DNA from 3 places in the Peptacetobacter sp. AB845 genome. Region 3 is predicted to be linked to each of the others. Evidence: a T-box and tRNA genes for the amino acid it is inferred to sense, from the RefSeq annotation. Region 3 holds a T-box; the other regions hold tRNA genes.
What was found. The T-box of region 3 lies ahead of asnS (asparagine--tRNA ligase). A T-box ahead of a tRNA ligase gene usually reads a tRNA of that ligase, here a tRNA-Asn.

Region 1 (9,140 bases), 920 kb from region 3:
ACCTATCCATGAGCAGGTTGAAGCGAAAGTAAAATTTCGTGGAGGACCGAACCCACGAGCGTTGAAAAGCTCGGGGATGACTTGTGGATAGCGGTGAAATTCCAATCGAACCCGGAGATAGCTGGTTCTCCCCGAAATAGCTTTAGGGCTAGCCTCAGATTCAGAGATACGGAGGTAGAGCACTGAATGTCCTAGGGGGTATTGCACCTACCGAAGACTATCAAACTCCGAATGCCGTCATCTTTTATCTGGGAGTCAGACCGTGGGTGATAAGATTCACGGTCGAGAGGGCAACAGCCCAGACCGTCGGCTAAGGTCCCCAAATGTAGGTTAAGTGGTAAAGGATGTGGGATTGCACAGACAACCAGGATGTTGGCTTAGAAGCAGCCACTCATTCAAAGAGTGCGTAATAGCTCACTGGTCGAGTGATCCTGCGCCGAAGATTTCCGGGGCTAAAACCTACTACCGAAGCCACGGCATCATTTATGATGGGTAGGGGAGCTTTCTTTACTGGGCAGAAGCATGACCGTAAGGACATGTGGACTGTAAAGAAGTGAGAATGTTGGCATGAGTAGCGAGATGTGGGTGAGAATCCCACAGGCCGTAAACCCAAGGTTTCCAGGGGAAGGTTCGTCCTCCCTGGGTTAGTCGGGACCTAAGCCGAGGCCGAAAGGCGTAGGTGATGGACAACAGGTTGAAATTCCTGTACCGCCAATAAGCGTTTGAGAAATGGGATGACACAGTAGGACAGGATGAGCGTGCTGTTGGTTATGCACGTCCAAGCACTGAGGCAGTATCCGGAGGCAAATCCACGGATACAATGCTGGGGTGTGACGGGGAGCGAAATTTAGTAGCGAAGCATCTGCATTCACACTGTCGAGAAAAGTCTCTATCGAGTTTAAAGGCGCCCGTACCGCAAACCGACACAGGTGGGTGAGGAGAGTATCCTAAGGCCAGCGAGAGAACTGTTGTTAAGGAACTCGGCAAAATGACCCCGTAACCTAGGGATAAGGGGTGCCATCGAAAGATGGCCGCAGAGAATAGGCCCAAGCGACTGTTTACCAAAAACATAGGTTTCTGCTAAGTCGCAAGACGATGTATAGGAGCTGACGCCTGCCCGGTGCTGGAAGGTTAAGGGGATCTGTTAGAGCAATCGAAGCAGTGAACTTAAGCCCCAGTAAACGGCGGCCGTAACTATAACGGTCCTAAGGTAGCGAAATTCCTTGTCGGGTAAGTTCCGACCCGCACGAAAGGCGTAACGATTTGGGCACTGTCTCAACAACAGACTCGGTGAAATTGTAATTCCGGTGAAGATGCCGGATACCTGCGACAGGACGGAAAGACCCCATGGAGCTTTACTGTAGCTTGGCATTGGGTCTTGGTACTACATGTACAGCATAGGTGGGAGGCTTTGATTCCAGGACGCCAGTTTTGGATGAGCCACCGTTGGGATACCACCCCTGTAGTACTGGGACTCTAACCAGAGGCCTTGAATCAGGTCTTGGGACACTGTCAGGCGGGCAGTTTGACTGGGGCGGTCGCCTCCCAAAAGGTAACGGAGGCGCTCAAAGGTTCTCTCAGCACGGTCGGAAATCGTGCATAGAGTGTAAAGGCATAAGAGAGCTTGATTGCAAGACATACAGGTCGAGCAAGGACGAAAGTCGGACTTAGTGATCCGGTGGTTCTGAGTGGAAGGGCCATCGCTCAACGGATAAAAGCTACCCTGGGGATAACAGGCTTATCTCCCCCAAGAGTCCACATCGACGGGGAGGTTTGGCACCTCGATGTCGGCTCATCACATCCTGGGGCTGTAGTAGGTCCCAAGGGTTGGGCTGTTCGCCCATTAAAGTGGTACGCGAGCTGGGTTCAGAACGTCGTGAGACAGTTCGGTCCCTATCCGTCGCAGGCGTAGGAAATTTGAGAGGATCTGCCCTTAGTACGAGAGGACCGGGGTGGACGTACCGCTGGTGTACCAGTTGTCTCGCCAGAGGCATGGCTGGGTAGCTATGTACGGAACGGATAAGCGCTGAAAGCATCTAAGCGCGAAGCCAGCCTCAAGATAAGATTTCCCATTCCTCGGAAGTAAGACCCCATGAAGACTACGTGGTTGATAGGTCGGAGGTGGAAGTGCAGTAATGTATGCAGCTTACCGATACTAATAGGTCGAGGACTTGACCAAGTAAATATTTGGTAATTTGATTAATATGTATGTAGTTTTCAGAGTACAATCTCTGAAAAAATATATTGACACTTTCGAATGGATATGTTAATATAATACTTGTCAAAAATAATGTGGTTATTATAGAAGAGAGGATACACCTGTTCCCATTCCGAACACAGAAGTTAAGCTCTCTATCGCTGATGGTACTTGGGGCGAAGGCCCCTGGGAGAGTAGGACGTAGCCACGTTAAATGGCCCGTTGGTCAAGCGGTTAAGACACCACCCTTTCACGGTGGTAACAGGAGTTCGATTCTCCTACGGGTCACCAGCTAAATATGCGGGTGTAGCTCAATGGTAGAGTTCTGGCCTTCCAAGCCAGCTGTGAGGGTTCGATCCCCTTCACCCGCTCCAAAATGGGGTTATAGCTCAGCTGGGAGAGCATCTGCCTTACAAGCAGGGGGTCACAGGTTCGAGCCCTGTTAACCCCACCAAATAAAGTGGCTCGGTAGTTCAGTTGGTTAGAATGCCAGCCTGTCACGCTGGAGGTCGTGGGTTCGAACCCCATCCGAGTCGCCACTTTATAAAAAAATAAATACTAAAAATGTGGGAATATGGCTCAGTTGGTAGAGCAAATGACTGTTAATCATTGGGTCACAGGTTCGAGTCCTGTTATTCCCGCCAATATGCTGGTGTGGCTCAATTGGTAGAGCAGCTGACTTGTAATCAGCAGGTTGTAGGTTCGAGTCCTATCACCAGCTCCAAATATTTGATATGGGTGCATAGCTCAGCTGGATAGAGCAACGCCCTTCTAAGGCGTGTGTCGAAGGTTCGAATCCTTCTGCGCTCATTTTTTATGGTCTATTAGCTCAGTCGGTAGAGCACTTGACTTTTAATCAAGGTGTCCCGCGTTCGAATCGCGGATAGATCATTTTTTAATATGGAGAGGTGTCCGAGTGGTTTAAGGAGCTGGTCTTGAAAACCAGTGATGCTTAACGGCACCGTGGGTTCGAATCCCACCCTCTCCGCCATATTAGGAGAAGTACTCAAGAGGCTATAAGAGGAGCCCCTGCTAAGGGTTTAGGCTGGGTAACACCGGTGCGAGGGTTCGAATCCCTCCTTCTCCGCCATTTATATTTAAATCGAGGTGTAGCGCAGTTTGGTAGCGCACGTGGTTTGGGACCATGGGGCCGGGGGTTCGAGTCCCTTCACCTCGACCAATTTTATGGACCATTAGCTCAGTTGGTTAGAGCGCCCGGCTCATAACCGGTAGGTCTGGGGTTCGAGTCCCTGATGGTCCATCTTTTTTTATCTAAAAAAAACATAGGGGTATAGCTCAGTTGGTAGAGCGTCGGTCTCCAAAACCGTGCGCCGGGGGTTCGAGTCCCTCTACCCCTGCCATATAGAACCAAAAATCGAGGTGTAGCGCAGTTTGGTAGCGCACGTGGTTTGGGACCATGGGGCCGGGGGTTCGAGTCCCTTCACCTCGACCATTTATGGGCCTATAGCTCAGGTGGTTAGAGCGCACGCCTGATAAGCGTGAGGTCGCTGGTTCGAGTCCAGCTAGGCCCACTTATTATGATTATGCCCAGATAGCTCAGTCGGTAGAGCAGGGGACTGAAAATCCCCGTGTCGGTGGTTCGATTCCGCCTCTGGGCACCATAGAACATGGCGGTATAGCTTAGTTGGCTAGAGCGTTCGGTTCATACCCGAAAGGTCACAGGTTCGACTCCTGTTACCGCTACTGAGCTATATTATTAGTGATTATGAACTTTGAAAACTGAATAGCAGATATATTTAGTTCGAATGAATAATTCGAACGCCATACAAACCATGCCAGATATTTTGAGATAACATCTGAGCGGATTTAACAAACTAATTTTATTTTGAGCAACGGAATTTTGAGCATTAGCGAAAAATTCGTTGGCGATATAAAATTTCGAAGAAATTTTATTTTGAGAGTTTGATCCTGGCTCAGGATGAACGCTGGCGGCGTGCCTAACACATGCAAGTCGAGCGATTCTCTTCGGAGAAGAGCGGCGGACGGGTGAGTAACGCGTGGGCAACCTGCCCTGTACACACGGATAACATACCGAAAGGTATGCTAATACGGGATAATATATAAGGGTCGCATGACTTTTATATCAAAGATTTTTCGGTACAGGATGGACCCGCGTCTGATTAGCTTGTTGGCGGGGTAATGGCCCACCAAGGCGACGATCAGTAGCCGACCTGAGAGGGTGATCGGCCACATTGGAACTGAGACACGGTCCAAACTCCTACGGGAGGCAGCAGTGGGGAATATTGCACAATGGGCGCAAGCCTGATGCAGCAACGCCGCGTGAGCGATGAAGGCCTTCGGGTCGTAAAGCTCTGTCCTCAAGGAAGATAATGACGGTACTTGAGGAGGAAGCCCCGGCTAACTACGTGCCAGCAGCCGCGGTAATACGTAGGGGGCTAGCGTTATCCGGATTTACTGGGCGTAAAGGGTGCGTAGGCGGTCTTTCAAGTCAGGAGTTAAAGGCTACGGCTCAACCGTAGTAAGCTCCTGATACTGTCTGACTTGAGTGCAGGAGAGGAAAGCGGAATTCCCAGTGTAGCGGTGAAATGCGTAGATATTGGGAGGAACACCAGTAGCGAAGGCGGCTTTCTGGACTGTAACTGACGCTGAGGCACGAAAGCGTGGGGAGCAAACAGGATTAGATACCCTGGTAGTCCACGCTGTAAACGATGAGTACTAGGTGTCGGAGGTTACCCCCTTCGGTGCCGCAGCTAACGCATTAAGTACTCCGCCTGGGGAGTACGCACGCAAGTGTGAAACTCAAAGGAATTGACGGGGACCCGCACAAGTAGCGGAGCATGTGGTTTAATTCGAAGCAACGCGAAGAACCTTACCTAGGCTTGACATCCTTCTGACCGAGGACTAATCTCCTCTTTCCCTCTGGGGACAGAAGTGACAGGTGGTGCATGGTTGTCGTCAGCTCGTGTCGTGAGATGTTGGGTTAAGTCCCGCAACGAGCGCAACCCTTGTCTTTAGTTGCCATCATTTAGTTGGGCACTCTAGAGAGACTGCCAGGGATAACCTGGAGGAAGGTGGGGATGACGTCAAATCATCATGCCCCTTATGCCTAGGGCTACACACGTGCTACAATGGATGGTACAGAGGGCAGCCAAGCCGTGAGGTGGAGCAAATCCCTTAAAGCCATTCTCAGTTCGGATTGTAGGCTGAAACTCGCCTACATGAAGCTGGAGTTACTAGTAATCGCAGATCAGAATGCTGCGGTGAATGCGTTCCCGGGTCTTGTACACACCGCCCGTCACACCATGGGAGTTGGAGACACCCGAAGCCGACTATCTAACCTTTTGGGAGAAGTCGTCGAAGGTGGAATCAATAACTGGGGTGAAGTCGTAACAAGGTAGCCGTATCGGAAGGTGCGGCTGGATCACCTCCTTTCTAGGGAGAATTATCTGCTGTTCGGTTTTGAAGGTTCATTCCTTCAAAACTGTACTTTGAAAACTACATATATATTATGATATGACATCATTTATTTCCTTAATGTGATAAATAAGGACGATAACCTTATAAAAAAATATCAACTGTAACTGGTCAAGTTATTAAGGGTGCAGGGCGGATGCCTTGGCACCGGGAGCCGATGAAGGACGTGATAAGCTGCGATAAGCTATGGGGAGTTGCACGTAAACTTTGATCCATAGATTTCCGAATGAGGAAACTCACCATGAGTAATGTCATGGTATCTTCGAGTGAATACATAGCTCGTTGAGGGGAACTCGGGGAACTGAAACATCTAAGTACCCGAAGGAAGAGAAAGAAATTCGATTCCGCTAGTAGCGGCGAGCGAACGCGGAACAGCCCAAACCTAAGAAGTTCGCTTCTTAGGGGTTGCGGACATATCATCAGGAAGAGGTTATTACAGACGAAGAGTTTTGGAAAGCTCCGCCACAGAAGGTAACAGCCCTGTAGTCGAAGTGAGAAGACTTCCGATATGATCCAGAGTACCACGGGACACGTGAAACCCCGTGGGAAGCAGGAGGGACCACCCTCCAAGGCTAAATACTACCCGGTGACCGATAGCGCATAGTACCGTGAGGGAAAGGTGAAAAGAACCCCGGGAGGGGAGTGAAATAGAACCTGAAACCCTGTACTTACAAACTGTGGAAGCACATTTCTTGTGTGACCGCGTACTTTTTGTAGAACGGGCCAACGAGTTACGTTATGCAGCAAGGTTAAGTACTTCATGTATGCAGCCGCAGCGAAAGCGAGTTTTAACTGAGCGTTTAGTTGCATGACGTAGACCCGAAACCGGGTGACCTATCCATGAGCAGGTTGAAGCGAAAGTAAAATTTCGTGGAGGACCGAACCCACGAGCGTTGAAAAGCTCGGGGATGACTTGTGGATAGCGGTGAAATTCCAATCGAACCCGGAGATAGCTGGTTCTCCCCGAAATAGCTTTAGGGCTAGCCTCAGATTCAGAGATACGGAGGTAGAGCACTGAATGTCCTAGGGGGTATTGCACCTACCGAAGACTATCAAACTCCGAATGCCGTCATCTTTTATCTGGGAGTCAGACCGTGGGTGATAAGATTCACGGTCGAGAGGGCAACAGCCCAGACCGTCGGCTAAGGTCCCCAAATGTAGGTTAAGTGGTAAAGGATGTGGGATTGCACAGACAACCAGGATGTTGGCTTAGAAGCAGCCACTCATTCAAAGAGTGCGTAATAGCTCACTGGTCGAGTGATCCTGCGCCGAAGATTTCCGGGGCTAAAACCTACTACCGAAGCCACGGCATCATTTATGATGGGTAGGGGAGCTTTCTTTACTGGGCAGAAGCATGACCGTAAGGACATGTGGACTGTAAAGAAGTGAGAATGTTGGCATGAGTAGCGAGATGTGGGTGAGAATCCCACAGGCCGTAAACCCAAGGTTTCCAGGGGAAGGTTCGTCCTCCCTGGGTTAGTCGGGACCTAAGCCGAGGCCGAAAGGCGTAGGTGATGGACAACAGGTTGAAATTCCTGTACCGCCAATAAGCGTTTGAGAAATGGGATGACACAGTAGGACAGGATGAGCGTGCTGTTGGTTATGCGCGTCCAAGCACTGAGGCAGTATCCGGAGGCAAATCCACGGATACAATGCTGGGGTGTGACGGGGAGCGAAATTTAGTAGCGAAGCATCTGCATTCACACTGTCGAGAAAAGTCTCTATCGAGTTTAAAGGCGCCCGTACCGCAAACCGACACAGGTGGGTGAGGAGAGTATCCTAAGGCCAGCGAGAGAACTGTTGTTAAGGAACTCGGCAAAATGACCCCGTAACTTAGGGATAAGGGGTGCCATCGAAAGATGGCCGCAGAGAATAGGCCCAAGCGACTGTTTACCAAAAACATAGGTTTCTGCTAAGTCGCAAGACGATGTATAGGAGCTGACGCCTGCCCGGTGCTGGAAGGTTAAGGGGATCTGTTAGAGCAATCGAAGCAGTGAACTTAAGCCCCAGTAAACGGCGGCCGTAACTATAACGGTCCTAAGGTAGCGAAATTCCTTGTCGGGTAAGTTCCGACCCGCACGAAAGGCGTAACGATTTGGGCACTGTCTCAACAACAGACTCGGTGAAATTGTAATTCCGGTGAAGATGCCGGATACCTGCGACAGGACGGAAAGACCCCATGGAGCTTTACTGTAGCTTGGCATTGGGTCTTGGTACTACATGTACAGCATAGGTGGGAGGCCTTGATTCCAGGACGCCAGTTTTGGATGAGCCACCGTTGGGATACCACCCCTGTAGTACTGGGACTCTAACCAGAGGCCTTGAATCAGGTCTTGGGACACTGTCAGGCGGGCAGTTTGACTGGGGCGGTCGCCTCCCAAAAGGTAACGGAGGCGCTCAAAGGTTCTCTCAGCACGGTCGGAAATCGTGCATAGAGTGTAAAGGCATAAGAGAGCTTGATTGCAAGACATACAGGTCGAGCAAGGACGAAAGTCGGACTTAGTGATCCGGTGGTTCTGAGTGGAAGGGCCATCGCTCAACGGATAAAAGCTACCCTGGGGATAACAGGCTTATCTCCCCCAAGAGTCCACATCGACGGGGAGGTTTGGCACCTCGATGTCGGCTCATCACATCCTGGGGCTGTAGTAGGTCCCAAGGGTTGGGCTGTTCGCCCATTAAAGTGGTACGCGAGCTGGGTTCAGAACGTCGTGAGACAGTTCGGTCCCTATCCGTCGCAGGCGTAGGAAATTTGAGAGGATCTGCCCTTAGTACGAGAGGACCGGGGTGGACGTACCGCTGGTGTACCAGTTGTCTCGCCAGAGGCATGGCTGGGTAGCTATGTACGGAACGGATAAGCGCTGAAAGCATCTAAGCGCGAAGCCAGCCTCAAGATAAGATTTCCCATTCCTCGGAAGTAAGACCCCATGAAGACTACGTGGTTGATAGGTCGGAGGTGGAAGTGCAGTAATGTATGCAGCTTACCGATACTAATAGGTCGAGGACTTGACCAAGTAAATATTTGGTAATTTGATTAATATGTATGTAGTTTTGAAAGTATAGCTTTCAATACGCGGGTGTAGCTCAATGGTAGAGTTCTGGCCTTCCAAGCCAGCTGTGAGGGTTCGATCCCCTTCACCCGCTCCAAAAATGTGGTTATTATAGAAGAGAGGATACACCTGTTCCCATTCCGAACACAGAAGTTAAGCTCTCTATCGCTAATGGTACTTGGGGCGAAGGCCTCTGGGAGAGTAGGACGTAGCCACGTTAAATGGCCCGTTGGTCAAGCGGTTAAGACACCACCCTTTCACGGTGGTAACAGGAGTTCGATTCTCCTACGGGTCACCAACTAAATATGCGGGTGTAGCTCAATGGTAGAGTTCTGGCCTTCCAAGCCAGCTGTGAGGGTTCGATCCCCTTCACCCGCTCCAAAATGGGGTTATAGCTCAGCTGGGAGAGCATCTGCCTTACAAGCAGGGGGTCACAGGTT
Region 2 (9,140 bases), 780 kb from region 3:
GCGTACTCCCCAGGCGGAGTACTTAATGCGTTAGCTGCGGCACCGAAGGGGGTAACCTCCGACACCTAGTACTCATCGTTTACAGCGTGGACTACCAGGGTATCTAATCCTGTTTGCTCCCCACGCTTTCGTGCCTCAGCGTCAGTTACAGTCCAGAAAGCCGCCTTCGCTACTGGTGTTCCTCCCAATATCTACGCATTTCACCGCTACACTGGGAATTCCGCTTTCCTCTCCTGCACTCAAGTCAGACAGTATCAGGAGCTTACTACGGTTGAGCCGTAGCCTTTAACTCCTGACTTGAAAGACCGCCTACGCACCCTTTACGCCCAGTAAATCCGGATAACGCTAGCCCCCTACGTATTACCGCGGCTGCTGGCACGTAGTTAGCCGGGGCTTCCTCCTCAAGTACCGTCATTATCTTCCTTGAGGACAGAGCTTTACGACCCGAAGGCCTTCATCGCTCACGCGGCGTTGCTGCATCAGGCTTGCGCCCATTGTGCAATATTCCCCACTGCTGCCTCCCGTAGGAGTTTGGACCGTGTCTCAGTTCCAATGTGGCCGATCACCCTCTCAGGTCGGCTACTGATCGTCGCCTTGGTGGGCCGTTACCCCGCCAACAAGCTAATCAGACGCGGGTCCATCCTGTACCGAAAAATCTTTGATATAAAAGTCATGCGACTCTTATATATTATCCCGTATTAGCATACCTTTCGGTATGTTATCCGTGTGTACAGGGTAGGTTACCCACGCGTTACTCACCCGTCCGCCGCTCTTCTCCGAAGAGAATCGCTCGACTTGCATGTGTTAGGCACGCCGCCAGCGTTCATCCTGAGCCAGGATCAAACTCTCAAAAATAAATTTTCGAAGAAAATTTATGTCGCCGATGATATTTCTCATTTCCATTCGAAATATCCATCGCTCAAATAAAATTTCTACAATGTTGAATCCGCTCAGATGTTATCTCAAAATATCTGGCATGGTTTGTATGGCGTTCGAATTATTTATTCGAACTAAATATATCTGCTGTTCAGTTTTCAAAGTTCATTTCTTATCTACAAGTAATATAATAACATTCATATTATATAATGTCAACACTTTTTTTATTATTTTTAATCATTTTGTTTTAACAATCTATTAAGGACATCATTTAACTTTAACAATGGAAGACTAATATCTGAAAGTGCAACTATTAAATATATACTATTATTTAGCTCTTCCCATTTATATGCACTTGTTACAAACCTTTTTTTATAATCAAAATTAATATCTGCAAAATCTGTAATCATTTCCTCTGCATTATCTAAATATTCTTCAAATATATCTTCATTATATTGATCAAATTTAGAATCAGAATATATATCTTCTACACCTATTCTTAATTTTAAAGCTATTACATCTTCTCTTTTAGTAGATTTCGTCAAATCAGTTTCTACAATAAAATCTGATTCATTATTAAATAAATCTATAATCTCATTACTATCTAATACTTCATCACCAAAAACTACATACATATCCTTTTACCTCAAAACAAATTTTTATTAAAAATATAGTCTTTAACTTTCGCTAAAGACTTTTACTGGTGGGGTTAACAGGGCTCGAACCTGTGACCCCCTGCTTGTAAGGCAGATGCTCTCCCAGCTGAGCTATAACCCCATAAAAATGCGCCCAGAGGGACTCGAACCCGCAACCTCCTGATTCGTAGTCAGGCACTCTATCCGGTTGAGCTATGAGCGCATATTAATATTATATTATCAAATAGTTAGTGGAGGCGACATCCAGATTCGAACTGGAGATCAAGGAGTTGCAGTCCATTGCCTTACCGCTTGGCTATGTCGCCGAGAAGTGATCTATCCGCGATTCGAACGCGGGACACCTTGATTAAAAGTCAAGTGCTCTACCGACTGAGCTAATAGACCATATTATTTTTTGGGGTGGATGATGAGATTCGAACTCACGGCCTCCAGAGCCACAATCTGGCGCTCTAACCAACTGGGCTACATCCACCACAAATGGTGGACCATCAGGGACTCGAACCCCAGACCTACCGGTTATGAGCCGGGCGCTCTAACCAACTGAGCTAATGGTCCTCATTATCTTGGTAGCGGTAACAGGAGTCGAACCTGTGACCTTTCGGGTATGAACCGAACGCTCTAGCCAACTAAGCTATACCGCCACACTATATGGTGCCCAGAGGCGGAATCGAACCACCGACACGGGGATTTTCAGTCCCCTGCTCTACCGACTGAGCTATCTGGGCATATTTTATCAAAAAATAAAAATAAAGTATGGTGCGGATGAAGGGAGTCGAACCCCCACGCCGTAGGCGCTAGATCCTAAGTCTAGTGCGTCTGCCAATTCCGCCACATCCGCATATGCTTGGCGGAGAGGGTGGGATTCGAACCCACGGTGCCGTTAAGCATCACTGGTTTTCAAGACCAGCTCCTTAAACCACTCGGACACCTCTCCATGTATAAAAAAATGGTGATCTATCCGCGATTCGAACGCGGGACACCTTGATTAAAAGTCAAGTGCTCTACCGACTGAGCTAATAGACCACAAAAAATAAAAATGGCTGGGGATATAGGATTCGAACCTATGCATGCATGAGTCAGAGTCATGTGCCTTACCGCTTGGCGAATCCCCAACATTGGTAAATATTAAGTTATGTGTTTTGGTGAGCGCAGAAGGATTCGAACCTTCGACACACGCCTTAGAAGGGCGTTGCTCTATCCAGCTGAGCTATGCACCCACAAAACTGAATTAATAAAATATGGTGCGGATGAAGGGAGTCGAACCCCCACGCCGTAGGCGCTAGATCCTAAGTCTAGTGCGTCTGCCAATTCCGCCACATCCGCGTATATTTTATTTTGGTGGAGGATGGTGGATTCGAACCACCGAAAGCGATGCTAACAGATTTACAGTCTGCCCCCTTTGGCCACTCGGGAAATCCTCCATATTTGGAGCTGGTGATAGGACTCGAACCTACAACCTGCTGATTACAAGTCAGCTGCTCTACCAATTGAGCCACACCAGCACATTGGCGGGAATAACAGGACTCGAACCTGTGACCCAATGATTAACAGTCATTTGCTCTACCAACTGAGCCATATTCCCACATTTTTAGTATTTATTTTTTTATAAAGTGGCGACTCGGATGGGGTTCGAACCCACGACCTCCAGCGTGACAGGCTGGCATTCTAACCAACTGAACTACCGAGCCACTTTATTTGGTGGGGTTAACAGGGCTCGAACCTGTGACCCCCTGCTTGTAAGGCAGATGCTCTCCCAGCTGAGCTATAACCCCATTTTGGAGCGGGTGAAGGGGATCGAACCCTCACAGCTGGCTTGGAAGGCCAGAACTCTACCATTGAGCTACACCCGCATATTTAGTTGGTGACCCGTAGGAGAATCGAACTCCTGTTACCACCGTGAAAGGGTGGTGTCTTAACCGCTTGACCAACGGGCCATATTTTATTTTGGTTGCGGAGGTAGGACTTGAACCTACGACCTTCGGGTTATGAGCCCGACGAGCTGCCAACTGCTCCACCCCGCGATATTGTATGAGTGCCGAAGACCGGAATCGAACCGGTACGGGAGGATAAGTCCCGCAGGATTTTAAGTCCTGTGCGTCTGCCAGTTCCGCCACTTCGGCTTAAATCATATTTAGTTGGAGGCGACATCCAGATTCGAACTGGAGATCAAGGAGTTGCAGTCCATTGCCTTACCGCTTGGCTATGTCGCCGAAAAGTGATCTATCCGCGATTCGAACGCGGGACACCTTGATTAAAAGTCAAGTGCTCTACCGACTGAGCTAATAGACCATATATTTTTTGGGGTGGATGATGAGATTCGAACTCACGGCCTCCAGAGCCACAATCTGGCGCTCTAACCAACTGGGCTACATCCACCACAAATGGTCGAGGTGAAGGGACTCGAACCCCCGGCCCCATGGTCCCAAACCACGTGCGCTACCAAACTGCGCTACACCTCGAAAAATATTTACTTGGTGGACCATCAGGGACTCGAACCCCAGACCTACCGGTTATGAGCCGGGCGCTCTAACCAACTGAGCTAATGGTCCTCATTATCTTGGTAGCGGTAACAGGAGTCGAACCTGTGACCTTTCGGGTATGAACCGAACGCTCTAGCCAACTAAGCTATACCGCCACACTATATGGTGCCCAGAGGCGGAATCGAACCACCGACACGGGGATTTTCAGTCCCCTGCTCTACCGACTGAGCTATCTGGGCATTTGGCGGAGAGGGTGGGATTCGAACCCACGGTGCCGTTAAGCATCACTGGTTTTCAAGACCAGCTCCTTAAACCACTCGGACACCTCTCCATATTTACAAAAGTGATTCATCTGGGACTCGAACCCAGGACTCCCTGATTAAGAGTCAGGTGCTCTACCAACTGAGCTAATGAACCAGATTAATCATCATTTTTTAATTTATTTATAACATTATATTGGCTGGGGATGCAGGACTCGAACCTACGAATGTAGCAGTCAAAGTGCTATGCCTTACCGACTTGGCGAATCCCCAACATGGTGAGCGCAGAAGGATTCGAACCTTCGACACACGCCTTAGAAGGGCGTTGCTCTATCCAGCTGAGCTATGCACCCACATCAACAATGCTTTTGGAGCGGGAAACGAGATTCGAACTCGCGACTTCGACCTTGGCAAGGTCGCGCTCTACCGCTGAACTATTCCCGCACATTATATTATATTTTTTGATATGCACTTTACATGGTGCGGATGAAGGGAGTCGAACCCCCACGCCGTAGGCGCTAGATCCTAAGTCTAGTGCGTCTGCCAATTCCGCCACATCCGCGTATATTTTATTTTGGTGGAGGATGGTGGATTCGAACCACCGAAAGCGATGCTAACAGATTTACAGTCTGCCCCCTTTGGCCACTCGGGAAATCCTCCATATTTGGAGCTGGTGATAGGACTCGAACCTACAACCTGCTGATTACAAGTCAGCTGCTCTACCAATTGAGCCACACCAGCACATTGGCGGGAATAACAGGACTCGAACCTGTGACCCAATGATTAACAGTCATTTGCTCTACCAACTGAGCCATATTCCCACATTTTTAGTATTTATTTTTTTATAAAGTGGCGACTCGGATGGGGTTCGAACCCACGACCTCCAGCGTGACAGGCTGGCATTCTAACCAACTGAACTACCGAGCCACTTTATTTGGTGGGGTTAACAGGGCTCGAACCTGTGACCCCCTGCTTGTAAGGCAGATGCTCTCCCAGCTGAGCTATAACCCCATTTTGGAGCGGGTGAAGGGGATCGAACCCTCACAGCTGGCTTGGAAGGCCAGAACTCTACCATTGAGCTACACCCGCATATTTAGTTGGTGACCCGTAGGAGAATCGAACTCCTGTTACCACCGTGAAAGGGTGGTGTCTTAACCGCTTGACCAACGGGCCATATTTTATTTTGGTTGCGGAGGTAGGACTTGAACCTACGACCTTCGGGTTATGAGCCCGACGAGCTGCCAACTGCTCCACCCCGCGATATTATTTGAGTGCCGAAGACCGGAATCGAACCGGTACGGGAGGATAAGTCCCGCAGGATTTTAAGTCCTGTGCGTCTGCCAGTTCCGCCACTTCGGCTTATTTAGTCCTCTTTTCTTGTTAAGGACAAGTATTATATTAACATATCCAATTGAATGTGTCAATATATTTTTTAAAAGTATTGTACTTTCAAAACTACATACATATTAATCAAATTACCAAATATTTACTTGGTCAAGTCCTCGACCTATTAGTATCGGTAAGCTGCATACATTACTGCACTTCCACCTCCGACCTATCAACCACGTAGTCTTCATGGGGTCTTACTTCCGAGGAATGGGAAATCTTATCTTGAGGCTGGCTTCGCGCTTAGATGCTTTCAGCGCTTATCCGTTCCGTACATAGCTACCCAGCCATGCCTCTGGCGAGACAACTGGTACACCAGCGGTACGTCCACCCCGGTCCTCTCGTACTAAGGGCAGATCCTCTCAAATTTCCTACGCCTGCGACGGATAGGGACCGAACTGTCTCACGACGTTCTGAACCCAGCTCGCGTACCACTTTAATGGGCGAACAGCCCAACCCTTGGGACCTACTACAGCCCCAGGATGTGATGAGCCGACATCGAGGTGCCAAACCTCCCCGTCGATGTGGACTCTTGGGGGAGATAAGCCTGTTATCCCCAGGGTAGCTTTTATCCGTTGAGCGATGGCCCTTCCACTCAGAACCACCGGATCACTAAGTCCGACTTTCGTCCTTGCTCGACCTGTATGTCTTGCAATCAAGCTCTCTTATGCCTTTACACTCTGTGCACGATTTCCGACCGTGCTGAGAGAACCTTTGAGCGCCTCCGTTACCTTTTGGGAGGCGACCGCCCCAGTCAAACTGCCCGCCTGACAGTGTCCCAAGACCTGATTCAAGGCCTCTGGTTAGAGTCCCAGTACTACAGGGGTGGTATCCCAACGGTGGCTCATCCAAAACTGGCGTCCTGGAATCAAAGCCTCCCACCTATGCTGTACATGTAGTACCAAGACCCAATGCCAAGCTACAGTAAAGCTCCATGGGGTCTTTCCGTCCTGTCGCAGGTATCCGGCATCTTCACCGGAATTACAATTTCACCGAGTCTGTTGTTGAGACAGTGCCCAAATCGTTACGCCTTTCGTGCGGGTCGGAACTTACCCGACAAGGAATTTCGCTACCTTAGGACCGTTATAGTTACGGCCGCCGTTTACTGGGGCTTAAGTTCACTGCTTCGATTGCTCTAACAGATCCCCTTAACCTTCCAGCACCGGGCAGGCGTCAGCTCCTATACATCGTCTTGCGACTTAGCAGAAACCTATGTTTTTGGTAAACAGTCGCTTGGGCCTATTCTCTGCGGCCATCTTTCGATGGCACCCCTTATCCCTAAGTTACGGGGTCATTTTGCCGAGTTCCTTAACAACAGTTCTCTCGCTGGCCTTAGGATACTCTCCTCACCCACCTGTGTCGGTTTGCGGTACGGGCGCCTTTAAACTCGATAGAGACTTTTCTCGACAGTGTGAATGCAGATGCTTCGCTACTAAATTTCGCTCCCCGTCACACCCCAGCATTGTATCCGTGGATTTGCCTCCGGATACTGCCTCAGTGCTTGGACGTGCATAACCAACAGCACGCTCATCCTGTCCTACTGTGTCATCCCATTTCTCAAACGCTTATTGGCGGTACAGGAATTTCAACCTGTTGTCCATCACCTACGCCTTTCGGCCTCGGCTTAGGTCCCGACTAACCCAGGGAGGACGAACCTTCCCCTGGAAACCTTGGGTTTACGGCCTGTGGGATTCTCACCCACATCTCGCTACTCATGCCAACATTCTCACTTCTTTACAGTCCACATGTCCTTACGGTCATGCTTCTGCCCAGTAAAGAAAGCTCCCCTACCCATCATAAATGATGCCGTGGCTTCGGTAGTAGGTTTTAGCCCCGGAAATCTTCGGCGCAGGATCACTCGACCAGTGAGCTATTACGCACTCTTTGAATGAGTGGCTGCTTCTAAGCCAACATCCTGGTTGTCTGTGCAATCCCACATCCTTTACCACTTAACCTACATTTGGGGACCTTAGCCGACGGTCTGGGCTGTTGCCCTCTCGACCGTGAATCTTATCACCCACGGTCTGACTCCCAGATAAAAGATGACGGCATTCGGAGTTTGATAGTCTTCGGTAGGTGCAATACCCCCTAGGACATTCAGTGCTCTACCTCCGTATCTCTGAATCTGAGGCTAGCCCTAAAGCTATTTCGGGGAGAACCAGCTATCTCCGGGTTCGATTGGAATTTCACCGCTATCCACAAGTCATCCCCGAGCTTTTCAACGCTCGTGGGTTCGGTCCTCCACGAAATTTTACTTTCGCTTCAACCTGCTCATGGATAGGTCACCCGGTTTCGGGTCTACGTCATGCAACTAAACGCTCAGTTAAAACTCGCTTTCGCTGCGGCTGCATACATGAAGTACTTAACCTTGCTGCATAACGTAACTCGTTGGCCCGTTCTACAAAAAGTACGCGGTCACACAAGAAATGTGCTTCCACAGTTTGTAAGTACAGGGTTTCAGGTTCTATTTCACTCCCCTCCCGGGGTTCTTTTCACCTTTCCCTCACGGTACTATGCGCTATCGGTCACCGGGTAGTATTTAGCCTTGGAGGGTGGTCCCTCCTGCTTCCCACGGGGTTTCACGTGTCCCGTGGTACTCTGGATCATATCGGAAGTCTTCTCACTTCGACTACAGGGCTGTTACCTTCTGTGGCGGAGCTTTCCAAAACTCTTCGTCTGTAATAACCTCTTCCTGATGATATGTCCGCAACCCCTAAGAAGCGAACTTCTTAGGTTTGGGCTGTTCCGCGTTCGCTCGCCGCTACTAGCGGAATCGAATTTCTTTCTCTTCCTTCGGGTACTTAGATGTTTCAGTTCCCCGAGTTCCCCTCAACGAGCTATGTATTCACTCGAAGATACCATGACATTACTCATGGTGAGTTTCCTCATTCGGAAATCTATGGATCAAAGTTTACGTGCAACTCCCCATAGCTTATCGCAGCTTATCACGTCCTTCATCGGCTCCCGGTGCCAAGGCATCCGCCCTGCACCCTTAATAACTTGACCAGTTACAGTTGATATTTTTTTATAAGGTTATCCTCCTTATTTATCACATTAAGGAAATAAATGATGTCATATCATAATATATATGTAGTTTTCAAAGTACAGTTTTGAAGGAATGAACCTTCAAAACCGAACAACAGATAATTCTCCCTAGAAAGGAGGTGATCCAGCCGCACCTTCCGATACGGCTACCTTGTTACGACTTCACCCCAGTTATTGATTCCACCTTCGACGACTTCTCCCAAAAGGTTAGATAGTCGGCTTCGGGTGTCTCCAACTCCCATGGTGTGACGGGCGGTGTGTACAAGACCCGGGAACGCATTCACCGCAGCATTCTGATCTGCGATTACTAGTAACTCCAGCTTCATGTAGGCGAGTTTCAGCCTACAATCCGAACTGAGAATGGCTTTAAGGGATTTGCTCCACCTCACGGCTTGGCTGCCCTCTGTACCACCCATTGTAGCACGTGTGTAGCCCTA
Region 3 (9,140 bases):
GATTTTCATCTCCTGGTCTTTTTCTATCTGTACAATCAAGAGCTATCATTTCACATTCTGTTGTTAAAAGCTCGTCTATTTCTTTTTTAGTAGGTGTTATATATATTTCTGAATCATCGTAATTTCTTTTTATTATTCCTATAACAGGAAGTCCTGTTACTCTTTTTATTTCTTTTATATCTTCAACACCCTGTGCTCTTATACCAGCAGCTCCACCTTCTTTTGCTGCATTTGCCATTCTTCCCATTATGAATGAGCTGTGAAGTGGTTCATCTGGTAATGCCTGACATGATACTATTAATTTTCCTTTTACTAAATCTAGCATCAATCTACCTCCTTTTGAAATTTTATTTCAACTTTTATTTTTCTAATATCGTTTTCAACAATTAAATTCTACCACGCATTTTCATTTTGTGCAATATATTTTCATAAATTATTTTAAATTTTGAAATAAAATTTCTTTTATACACCTTTTTCACTTTTTTTACCTGTTTAATCACTTTTCTTACAAAAAAATCACTGCAATTTTCATTTTTGCAGTGATTTTATAAAATTATTTTCATTTTTATCTTAGAAACTAATTTTCATTTTTTAATTTTTATATTTTGTATTTTATAATTTATTTTATCTAATATTTATTTTATTCTATCCAAATAAGTCATCTACATGTGGTGCTATCCTATACCCTATTTCTGTAAAGATTATAGTAGATATAGTTGCAATCACAAATGTTGTAAATGTTCCTGCAGTGATTGCCAAATCAATAGATGACATATTTTGCATCATTGATCCTGATATTGAAATAGCACTAAACTTAGCTACTAAACCAACTAAAAATCCAAATACTATACTAAAATGTAGTACAGTTTTTCTATTTTCAAATCTATAGTTTCTATATATATTTGCACCTACAAAAATCATAGCTATTGCAAATATACAGAATATAATCCGTATTAATAATTTTGTATCTGTAAATGTAGCACTATTGAATATACTAAATATAGATATAGATGATGAATCACCTATATGTACTATACCACCTGTGGCTATTGTAATTAAATATGCTGCAATCTGCATAATATATGCTCCTACAGCTCCACCTTTTGAATACTCAGATATTCCAAAATCATATAAAGCTGAGTTTTTTGTAAATACGACTATAACTGTTATAACAAGTACAATCAAAGAAATTTTTAAAAACTCTCTAATTGCATCTGATACTATATCTGTTGTGTAGTATTCTCCGTGGAATTCTTTTCTATAATTTAGAATAGCTGTTGTTAAAAATGCTATTAAAAATCCATTTCCAAATGCTGGGAAGAATTTATAGCCTATTGCTATATAATTATTTCCAAATCCAAATATATTTCCCATTCCAAGATTTATTCTTGTTGTACTAAATATTGATGTTATAGCCAATAACAATCCATACATAAACCCTACTTTTAAAGCTTCAATAATACATCTATCTATCGTTTCTATTTTTCTTCTATAGATAAATAAATTTGCCACAACTAAAGCTAATATCGGTATTAATAATAAGATTATTATACCTATATTCACAGTAGATGAAGAGAACATCATCATCCCATTACTTCTTATTCTAACTCCTACAAGATTTAGACCTAAAAGTATGCTAAACATATTAACATTTCCCATACCATCTAAAAACTGTCTCCGCACAGAACTTGCTATCACTGAAACAATAAGAAGTATAACAAAAGCTATACTTGCTACCTTTAGCGATTGATTTCCTTCTCTTCTTAGATTTATTTTGTCCTTAAAACCTTTCATATTTTCTTTTATATTCTCAAAATCTGGTTTCTTAAATTCAAATTTTGTGTCCATCTTTATCCACTCCTATTTCATTTTATAGTAATATAATACAACACAAAACTTAACTTTAGCTTAAAGATTTTATTTTAGTGAAGCCTTAAAAATTTCAAATACCTTTTGATAATCCTCTGAAAATGCACTATCCTTATTCCATAAGAATGTAAAATCATGGCTTACTTTAAAATCTTCTAACTCTATTTTTTTCAAATTTCCATTTTCAATTTCTTTTTCCACAGCAGATTTATAAAGGAAAGATATTCCACAATCCCGACATAGTAAATCTACTATTGTATGTATATTTTCAACTTCTATAGTTTTAGGAAAATCATCTACTGTAAGATTTTTAACAGCTAAGCTCTTAGTAAGTATTGCTCTTGTTCCTGAGCCATTTTCTCTTATAAGAAGTCTTTCATCTGTAAGGTCTTTTAAAACTTTTATCTCCTTTTGGAATTCATGATTTTTAGCAGCTACAGCTATATACTCCTCTGTTTTAAACACCCTAGTGTTATAATTATCTGCCTTAAAATAACCCTCTACAATTGCAAAATCTATACTTCCCTCATGAAGATATGAAAGTAGAGTTTGAGTATTTCCATATCTTACTTGAAAGTCCATATCTGGGTTTGATTTTATAAAATCTATTAAAGAAGGAATTATTGTATATCCTCCTATAGTCATTGTAACCCCAAATGTAAGGATTTTCTTTCCTATCATACTTTCTTTCATTCTGTTTTTCATTGTAGTTTCGTCATTTCTCATCGTTTCTAAAGTGGATCTAAGTATTTCTCCCGCTGGAGTAAGAGTTAATTTCTTTTTATCTCTTATAAATAATGGTGCTTCGTACTTTTCTTCAAGATATTTTATATGCTGAGATACAGCCGGCTGAGTCATACAAAGCGCTTCTGCAGCATGCGTAAAATTCATATATTCGCATACCTTTAAAAATGTTTCAATTCTAAAATCAAGCATATCGTGCCTCCAAAACTTTGTGCTTTCCTCTAACACATCTTATTTTCAAAAGATCCTTTTAACCTTATATAACATACTTTCCTATTATCCTATTTAGCTATCTTATTACTTTAGCCTATAAATTTATTTTATATTAATATTGATTTTTCTACCATAAAGAAGGCCAAACTTTTTACCATAATATATATTTATCCTAATATTATTATTCATAATTTTACAAAATGATTATTTAGGTTTATAGTTAAAGCATAGAAAGAACAAACGCAAAACAAAAGCTAATTAAAAAATTTAAAACACTTTAATTTTTAAAAGGAGGAACGTAATTATGTACGATATAGTAATAATAGGAGCAGGCCCAGCTGGTATAAGTGCTGGAGTATATGCTAAAAGCAGAGGTAAAAAAGTACTTATAATAGAAAAAGAAAAAATAGGCGGACTTATAGGAAAAGTTTCTACTGTAACTCATTACGCTGGAATAGTAAGTGGAGAAACAGGAGTTAGTTTCTCTAAACGATTAAAAGAACAGGCTGAAAACGCAGGAATAGAAATAGTTTATGAAGATGTAGCAAATGTAAATCTTAAAGGAGATGTTAAATTAGTATTCACTAATAATAATACTTATGAAGCTAAAAAAATAATAATCGCTAATGGTACAAGAGCAAGAAAACTTGGTATAGAAGGCGAATTAGAATTAGCTGGAAAAGGAATAGGCCTAAATGCTGCTAAAGACGGTAAAGATTATATAGGAAAAAATATATATGTTGTAGGTGGTGCAGATGGTGCCGTTAAAGAAGCACTTTATCTTGCACAGTTTGCTAAAACTGTTACAATAATACATTTTGAAGATTCTCTTGGATGTATAGCAGAATTTAGAGAAAAAATCAAAAAAACTAGCAATATAAAGGTAAGATTAGAATCAAGACTTCACGCTGTATATGGAAAGGAAAGAGTTGAGTCTCTTGATATATCAGATGAAAAAACTGGTAGCATAGAAACAATCTCAGACCCAGGATGCGGTATATTTGTCTACGCAGGTACTGTTCCTAACACAGAATTATATACTGAGTTAAAACTAGAAAATGGTTTTATACCAGTTAATGAAAATATGGAAACTGAAATAAAAGGTGTTTACGCAGTTGGTGATATAAGAGTTAAACCAGTTAGACAGGTTGCAACTGCTGTAGCAGACGGAACAATAGCTGCAATAAATGCATCAATGTAAAAAACAACTCATAAATGTAAGCTTTAGGAGGATTAATTTATATGAACTTTATAAAAGAAAAATGGAAGGGTCTTTTAATATGCTTAGCAATTTCTATCCCTTCAGTACTACTAGGAAAAAAATTCCCGATAATAGGAGGTCCGGTGTTCGCAATACTTATAGGTATGGTTCTTACAATATTTATAAAAAATAAAGAACCATACGAGCCTGGAATTAAATATACATCTAAAAAAATCTTACAGTATGCTGTAGTTCTTTTAGGATTCGGTATGAATCTTGAAGTAGTTATGGAAACAGGTAAACAGTCTTTACCTATAATAATCTGCACAATATCTACTTCACTTATAATTGCATATCTACTTCATAGAAAATTAGATATGCCTGAAAAAATCTCTACACTTATCGGTGTTGGATCTTCTATTTGCGGTGGTTCTGCAATAGCTGCCACTGCACCAGTTATAGATGCCAATGAAGAGGAAGTAGCTCAAGCAATATCAGTCATCTTCTTATTCAACGTGCTAGCAGCTTTAATATTCCCTAGTTTAGGTGCTCTTCTTGGCTTCTCTACAACATCTGGTGAAGCATTTGGAGTATTTGCTGGAACTGCAGTTAATGATACTTCTTCAGTAACAGCAGCTGCATCTACTTGGGATAGTATATACCAGTTAGGAAGCCGGACACTTGATAAAGCAGTAACTGTAAAATTAACTAGAACATTAGCAATTATACCAATAACTCTATTCCTAGCCTTTAGAAGAGCTAGAAAAGCAGAGATGGAAAATGGTAATAGTATACCACTAAAACAGGTATTCCCATTCTTTATACTGTTCTTTATAGGAGCAAGTATAATAACTACCGTAGCTACATCTGCTGGTGTATCTCCAGAATTCTTCCTACCATTTAAAGAGTTATCTAAATTCTTTATAATAATGGCTATGGCTGCAATAGGATTTAATACAGATATAGTTAAGTTAGTTAGAAGTGGCGGTAAACCAATACTTCTTGGAATGTCTTGCTGGATAGGTATAACAGTTGTTACATTAACACTACAGCACTTTATGCATATCTGGTAAATAAAATTGCCTCTAACCCCAATTTATTTTATTATACATATTTAAAAAAGCTGTCGTATGAATATTCATCGACAGCTTTTTTTGCTTTATTTATTAGAATTCTGCATTTTTTGGAGTTCTTGGGAATGGTATTACGTCTCTTATGTTTGACATACCAGTCATGTACATTATTATTCTTTCGAATCCTAGTCCGAAACCAGAGTGAGTAGCTGTTCCGTATTTTCTAAGTTCTAGGTACCACCAGTAATCTTCTTCGTTTAAGTTCATTTCCTGCATTCTTGCACGAAGTACGTCTTCTCTTTCTTCCCTCTGAGATCCTCCAACTATTTCTCCAACTCCTGGAACTAATAAGTCCATAGCTCTTACTGTTTTACCATCTTCATTCATTCTCATGTAGAATGCTTTTATATCTTTTGGATAGTCAGTAACGAATACTGGAGCTTTGTATATTTCTTCTGTTATATATCTTTCGTGTTCAGTCTGAAGGTCGCATCCCCATTCTACTGGGTTTTCGAATTCATGTCCTGATTCAAGTAGTAATTCTATAGCTTTTGTGTAAGTTATTCTTACGAAGTCAGAGTTTACTACGTTGTTTAATCTTTCTAATAATCCTTTGTCTATGAAACTATTGAAGAACTGCATTTCTTCTGGAGCATTTTCCATTACATAGTTTATTATGTATTTTATCATATCTTCTGCTAATTCCATGTTATCTTCAAGGTCAGCGAATACTATTTCAGGTTCTATCATCCAGAATTCAGATGCATGTCTACCAGTGTATGAGTTTTCTGCTCTGAATGTTGGTCCAAATGTATAAACATTTCTGAAAGCAAGAGCCATTATTTCAGCATTTAACTGTCCAGAAACAGTAAGGTTAGCTTCTTTACCGAAGAAGTCTTTAGAGTAGTCTATTTTTCCTTCTTCTGTTCTTGGAAGATTTTCCATATCTAAAGTAGTTAATCTGAACATTTCTCCAGCACCTTCACAGTCACTTCCTGTTATGATTGGAGAGTGAGCGTATACGAAGTTTCTTTCCTGGAAGAATTTATGTATAGCATAAGCTGCTAAAGATCTAACTCTGAATACTGCAGAGAAAGTATTACTTCTAGGTCTTAAGTGTGCTATTGTTCTTAAGTATTCTAATGTATGTCTTTTTTTCTGAAGTGGGTATGAGCTATCTGACATACCTTCTACTTCTACTTTTGTTGCGTGTATTTCTACTGGCTGTTTAGCACCTTCTGTTGATACTAATTCACCTTCTACAAGTATTGATGATGATATAGGTAATTTACCTATTTCTTTGAAGTTTTCTAATTTTTCATCTAATACTATCTGCATATTTTTGAAGAAACTTCCGTCATTTAATTCTATAAATCCGAAGTTTTTTGACATTCTTGATGTTCTTATCCATCCAGCAACTTTTACAGTCTGTCCAATGTGAGCTTCTTTGTTTCTATAAAGCTCTTTTATTTCTAAAAATTCTTTCTGCATATTTTTCTCCACCTTTTCTTTTTTAAAATAAAAAAACCTTTCAATCCCATAATAGGGACGAAAGGTATAATAATCAATTCGCGGTACCACCCTGATTGCCGATATTCTCGGCCACTCATAAAGCTTTTGCTTATGGAATATAACGGTTCCTACCGTCTGAGCCTACTAACAAATGCTTTCGGTCAGCTGCTCCAAGATGTTATTCAGTATAGACAATTAGCAATCGGACTCTCAGCAACGCCGACTCTCTGTAACTATTAGAAAATACCTACTCTTCTTTTCACTGCATTTAATATAAATATATATATACAATTCTTATTTCTAAAAATTGTGTTATCTATTTGCAATTATATCAGTAGTTTTTAATTTAGTCAAGAATTTTGAAACTTTTGATTCATTTACTTCACTTTATTTTTTTATTCGGCTTTTTCTTTATTTTTTCTTAATATTTAATCCCTTGTCTAAACCTCTTAAAAAATGTATAATCTTCCTTATAGCTTTTTAAAAATTATTTAAAACTTAAAATTTTTTGAAAGGAGTTAAAAAATATTGACTGGCAGACGTAAAAAAAAGAAAGTTTATTTAAATGTAGTTTTCACGCTAGTTTTAACCTATTTAATTATAAAACTGATAGATAACTACCAATATTTCTTTGGCATGCTTGATTTTCTTATTGGCTTACTTACACCTTTCGTCATAGCTTTTGTTTTGGCTTATATATTTAACCCAATTATAAAGTTTTTCGAAAAGAAATTTAAAGCCAAAAGAGGAGCTTCCCTATTTATAACTTACCGGGGACTTATTATAGTACTACTTTCTATACTTGTTATGACATTACCTGTAATAATAGAAAGTATTATAGATATAATCAACCATGCTCCAACATACTTCGCCGAAACAGAAGCTTTCTTAATAGATCTTTCAAAGCACTTAGAAAATATAGATGCAGCTACTATGCAGGAAATATGGGATAAAACTTCTAATATGCTACCTAATTTAAGTAGCCTATTTGTTGGATCTATAGGGGAAATATTTAAAAAGACATTCTCATTCGGTAAGTTTATATTTAACTTTGTATTGGCATTTATTATTTGCTTCTATATTCTTCTTGAAAAAGAAAAAATCTTTGATTTTCTAAAGAAGGTTATATATGTAGCATTAGGTGATAAAAAGGCTAGCTTTGTATTAGATGTTTCAAGAGACCTTAACGATAATGTAGGAAAATATTTCACTGGAAAGATATTTGACTCGATAATAGTTGGTGTACTTTCAGGAATAGGGCTTTTCATATTGAAGTCTAAGTATGCATTATTATTTGGTACATTGATGGGGCTTATGAATATGATTCCATATTTTGGTCCTGCAATAGGTATGACACCTGTTGTTTTAATAAACCTATTTACAGATCCTAAAATAGCTTTATTCTCTTTAATATACCTACTTGTAGTTCAGCAAGTTGAAGTTGCATTTATAGAGCCTAAGGTTGTTGGTGGACAGCTTGGACTAAGTCCATTCCTTACAATACTTGCAGTAACTGTAGGTGGTGGATTCTTTGGTATACCTGGTATGATTTTATCAACTCCTATAATGGGTGTTTTAAAGGTTTATATTACTGAATATGTAGAAAAAAAATCTCAGGAAATACAAATGAGTAATTTCGATAATCCAAGAGAACAAGAATAAAAATAAATTAATAAATATTTTAAAAGGGACCTTGCATAAGCATGAGTCCCTTTCTTATTTAACTATATCCGAAATATCGGTATTTTTAATATTTAATTATAATTTTATCACTAGGTTTTGTAGATTCTTTTTCGCCTACACCTACTATATAAATTTCTAAAGATTTATCTTGATTTTCACCTATTTCGCTTAGTCCTATTTCTAAAGTTGTATTAATCTTTCCTTCTTTTTCTTCAGACTGTGATACAGATTGTATAATATTATATTCTTCATCATCGTAATCTTTTACATATATATCGTATGATTTTATTCCTTCTAAAGAATCCCAACTAACTTCTAGCTTTATATTTTCTTCTCCAACCTCATAAGAATAATTTATATTTTTTATAGTGCTATTTTTAACACTTCTTTTCTTAACTGTAACTTTTATAATTCTTTCTTTTTCTCCACAAGATACAACTATCTTTTCGCTTCCTTCTCTTATAGCCGATATTTTTCCAGAACTAGATACTTTAGCTGCTCTATCAGAATTTTTCTTTTTATCAGCGTATCTATATTCTACTTTAGGAGGCTTTAATCCTTTTGGAGATGTTGTAACTTTTGGATTTATATTTGTTGTCTGGCCTTCTTCAAGTATAAATTCATTCGCAACCTCTAACTTAGATACTTTTGCTTCTATTTTTAATGGAATTTCTACTAGCTTATCACCACATTCTCCACTTATAGTTGCTGTTCCAACTCCTACAGCTTCTACTTTATCTCCATCTATCTTTAATATAGATTCGTCACTACTTAAATATTTTGCCTTATATGTATCCTTAAACTTTTGATAATCTGATATTGCAACGGAACTACTTATTGTAGCC

Region 1: it encodes a tRNA-Asn, which carries the amino acid that the T-box ahead of asnS (asparagine--tRNA ligase) is inferred to sense. The anticodon was not compared.
Region 2: it encodes a tRNA-Asn, which carries the amino acid that the T-box ahead of asnS (asparagine--tRNA ligase) is inferred to sense. The anticodon was not compared.

The regions. Positions count from the first base shown of each region.
Region 1 covers NZ_CP180001.1:564,014-573,153, forward strand. The annotation lists rRNA gene ACK2WO_RS02870 (23S ribosomal RNA) at 1-2,179, shown strand, start outside; rRNA gene rrf (5S ribosomal RNA) at 2,292-2,408, shown strand; tRNA gene ACK2WO_RS02880 (tRNA-Glu) at 2,414-2,488, shown strand; tRNA gene ACK2WO_RS02885 (tRNA-Gly) at 2,498-2,571, shown strand; tRNA gene ACK2WO_RS02890 (tRNA-Val) at 2,576-2,651, shown strand; tRNA gene ACK2WO_RS02895 (tRNA-Asp) at 2,660-2,736, shown strand; tRNA gene ACK2WO_RS02900 (tRNA-Asn) at 2,766-2,841, shown strand; tRNA gene ACK2WO_RS02905 (tRNA-Thr) at 2,846-2,921, shown strand; tRNA gene ACK2WO_RS02910 (tRNA-Arg) at 2,934-3,007, shown strand; tRNA gene ACK2WO_RS02915 (tRNA-Lys) at 3,016-3,088, shown strand; tRNA gene ACK2WO_RS02920 (tRNA-Ser) at 3,100-3,188, shown strand; tRNA gene ACK2WO_RS02925 (tRNA-Ser) at 3,194-3,287, shown strand; tRNA gene ACK2WO_RS02930 (tRNA-Pro) at 3,301-3,377, shown strand; tRNA gene ACK2WO_RS02935 (tRNA-Ile) at 3,385-3,458, shown strand; tRNA gene ACK2WO_RS02940 (tRNA-Trp) at 3,483-3,558, shown strand; tRNA gene ACK2WO_RS02945 (tRNA-Pro) at 3,574-3,650, shown strand; tRNA gene ACK2WO_RS02950 (tRNA-Ile) at 3,656-3,729, shown strand; tRNA gene ACK2WO_RS02955 (tRNA-Phe) at 3,744-3,819, shown strand; tRNA gene ACK2WO_RS02960 (tRNA-Met) at 3,828-3,901, shown strand; rRNA gene ACK2WO_RS02965 (16S ribosomal RNA) at 4,109-5,611, shown strand; rRNA gene ACK2WO_RS02970 (23S ribosomal RNA) at 5,763-8,664, shown strand; tRNA gene ACK2WO_RS02975 (tRNA-Gly) at 8,724-8,797, shown strand; rRNA gene rrf (5S ribosomal RNA) at 8,802-8,918, shown strand; tRNA gene ACK2WO_RS02985 (tRNA-Glu) at 8,924-8,998, shown strand; tRNA gene ACK2WO_RS02990 (tRNA-Gly) at 9,008-9,081, shown strand; tRNA gene ACK2WO_RS02995 (tRNA-Val) at 9,086-9,140, shown strand, end outside.
Region 2 covers NZ_CP180001.1:424,231-433,370, forward strand. The annotation lists rRNA gene ACK2WO_RS01955 (16S ribosomal RNA) at 1-855, opposite strand, end outside; gene ACK2WO_RS01960 (hypothetical protein) at 1,110-1,511, opposite strand; tRNA gene ACK2WO_RS01965 (tRNA-Val) at 1,578-1,653, opposite strand; tRNA gene ACK2WO_RS01970 (tRNA-Arg) at 1,661-1,734, opposite strand; tRNA gene ACK2WO_RS01975 (tRNA-Cys) at 1,764-1,837, opposite strand; tRNA gene ACK2WO_RS01980 (tRNA-Lys) at 1,844-1,916, opposite strand; tRNA gene ACK2WO_RS01985 (tRNA-His) at 1,928-2,004, opposite strand; tRNA gene ACK2WO_RS01990 (tRNA-Ile) at 2,011-2,087, opposite strand; tRNA gene ACK2WO_RS01995 (tRNA-Met) at 2,097-2,173, opposite strand; tRNA gene ACK2WO_RS02000 (tRNA-Phe) at 2,182-2,257, opposite strand; tRNA gene ACK2WO_RS02005 (tRNA-Leu) at 2,287-2,370, opposite strand; tRNA gene ACK2WO_RS02010 (tRNA-Ser) at 2,378-2,466, opposite strand; tRNA gene ACK2WO_RS02015 (tRNA-Lys) at 2,480-2,555, opposite strand; tRNA gene ACK2WO_RS02020 (tRNA-Gln) at 2,570-2,644, opposite strand; tRNA gene ACK2WO_RS02025 (tRNA-Arg) at 2,673-2,749, opposite strand; tRNA gene ACK2WO_RS02030 (tRNA-Leu) at 2,772-2,855, opposite strand; tRNA gene ACK2WO_RS02035 (tRNA-Tyr) at 2,869-2,953, opposite strand; tRNA gene ACK2WO_RS02040 (tRNA-Thr) at 2,959-3,034, opposite strand; tRNA gene ACK2WO_RS02045 (tRNA-Asn) at 3,039-3,114, opposite strand; tRNA gene ACK2WO_RS02050 (tRNA-Asp) at 3,144-3,220, opposite strand; tRNA gene ACK2WO_RS02055 (tRNA-Val) at 3,229-3,304, opposite strand; tRNA gene ACK2WO_RS02060 (tRNA-Gly) at 3,309-3,382, opposite strand; tRNA gene ACK2WO_RS02065 (tRNA-Glu) at 3,392-3,466, opposite strand; tRNA gene ACK2WO_RS02070 (tRNA-Met) at 3,478-3,553, opposite strand; tRNA gene ACK2WO_RS02075 (tRNA-Leu) at 3,566-3,652, opposite strand; tRNA gene ACK2WO_RS02080 (tRNA-Cys) at 3,669-3,742, opposite strand; tRNA gene ACK2WO_RS02085 (tRNA-Lys) at 3,749-3,821, opposite strand; tRNA gene ACK2WO_RS02090 (tRNA-His) at 3,832-3,908, opposite strand; tRNA gene ACK2WO_RS02095 (tRNA-Pro) at 3,915-3,991, opposite strand; tRNA gene ACK2WO_RS02100 (tRNA-Ile) at 4,005-4,081, opposite strand; tRNA gene ACK2WO_RS02105 (tRNA-Met) at 4,091-4,167, opposite strand; tRNA gene ACK2WO_RS02110 (tRNA-Phe) at 4,176-4,251, opposite strand; tRNA gene ACK2WO_RS02115 (tRNA-Ser) at 4,255-4,343, opposite strand; tRNA gene ACK2WO_RS02120 (tRNA-Lys) at 4,357-4,429, opposite strand; tRNA gene ACK2WO_RS02125 (tRNA-Gln) at 4,470-4,545, opposite strand; tRNA gene ACK2WO_RS02130 (tRNA-Arg) at 4,549-4,625, opposite strand; tRNA gene ACK2WO_RS02135 (tRNA-Gly) at 4,642-4,716, opposite strand; tRNA gene ACK2WO_RS02140 (tRNA-Leu) at 4,751-4,834, opposite strand; tRNA gene ACK2WO_RS02145 (tRNA-Tyr) at 4,848-4,932, opposite strand; tRNA gene ACK2WO_RS02150 (tRNA-Thr) at 4,938-5,013, opposite strand; tRNA gene ACK2WO_RS02155 (tRNA-Asn) at 5,018-5,093, opposite strand; tRNA gene ACK2WO_RS02160 (tRNA-Asp) at 5,123-5,199, opposite strand; tRNA gene ACK2WO_RS02165 (tRNA-Val) at 5,208-5,283, opposite strand; tRNA gene ACK2WO_RS02170 (tRNA-Gly) at 5,288-5,361, opposite strand; tRNA gene ACK2WO_RS02175 (tRNA-Glu) at 5,371-5,445, opposite strand; tRNA gene ACK2WO_RS02180 (tRNA-Met) at 5,457-5,532, opposite strand; tRNA gene ACK2WO_RS02185 (tRNA-Leu) at 5,545-5,631, opposite strand; rRNA gene ACK2WO_RS02190 (23S ribosomal RNA) at 5,763-8,664, opposite strand; rRNA gene ACK2WO_RS02195 (16S ribosomal RNA) at 8,816-9,140, opposite strand, start outside.
Region 3 covers NZ_CP180001.1:2,188,459-2,197,598, forward strand. The annotation lists gene ACK2WO_RS10365 (putative N-acetylmannosamine-6-phosphate 2-epimerase) at 1-325, opposite strand, end outside; gene ACK2WO_RS10370 (hypothetical protein) at 646-1,848, opposite strand; gene ACK2WO_RS10375 (LysR substrate-binding domain-containing protein) at 1,918-2,805, opposite strand; gene ACK2WO_RS10380 (NAD(P)/FAD-dependent oxidoreductase) at 3,131-4,027, shown strand; gene ACK2WO_RS10385 (YeiH family protein) at 4,069-5,100, shown strand; gene asnS (asparagine--tRNA ligase) at 5,194-6,591, opposite strand; T-box leader at 6,642-6,884, opposite strand; gene ACK2WO_RS10395 (AI-2E family transporter) at 7,141-8,274, shown strand; gene ACK2WO_RS10400 (hypothetical protein) at 8,360-9,140, opposite strand, start outside.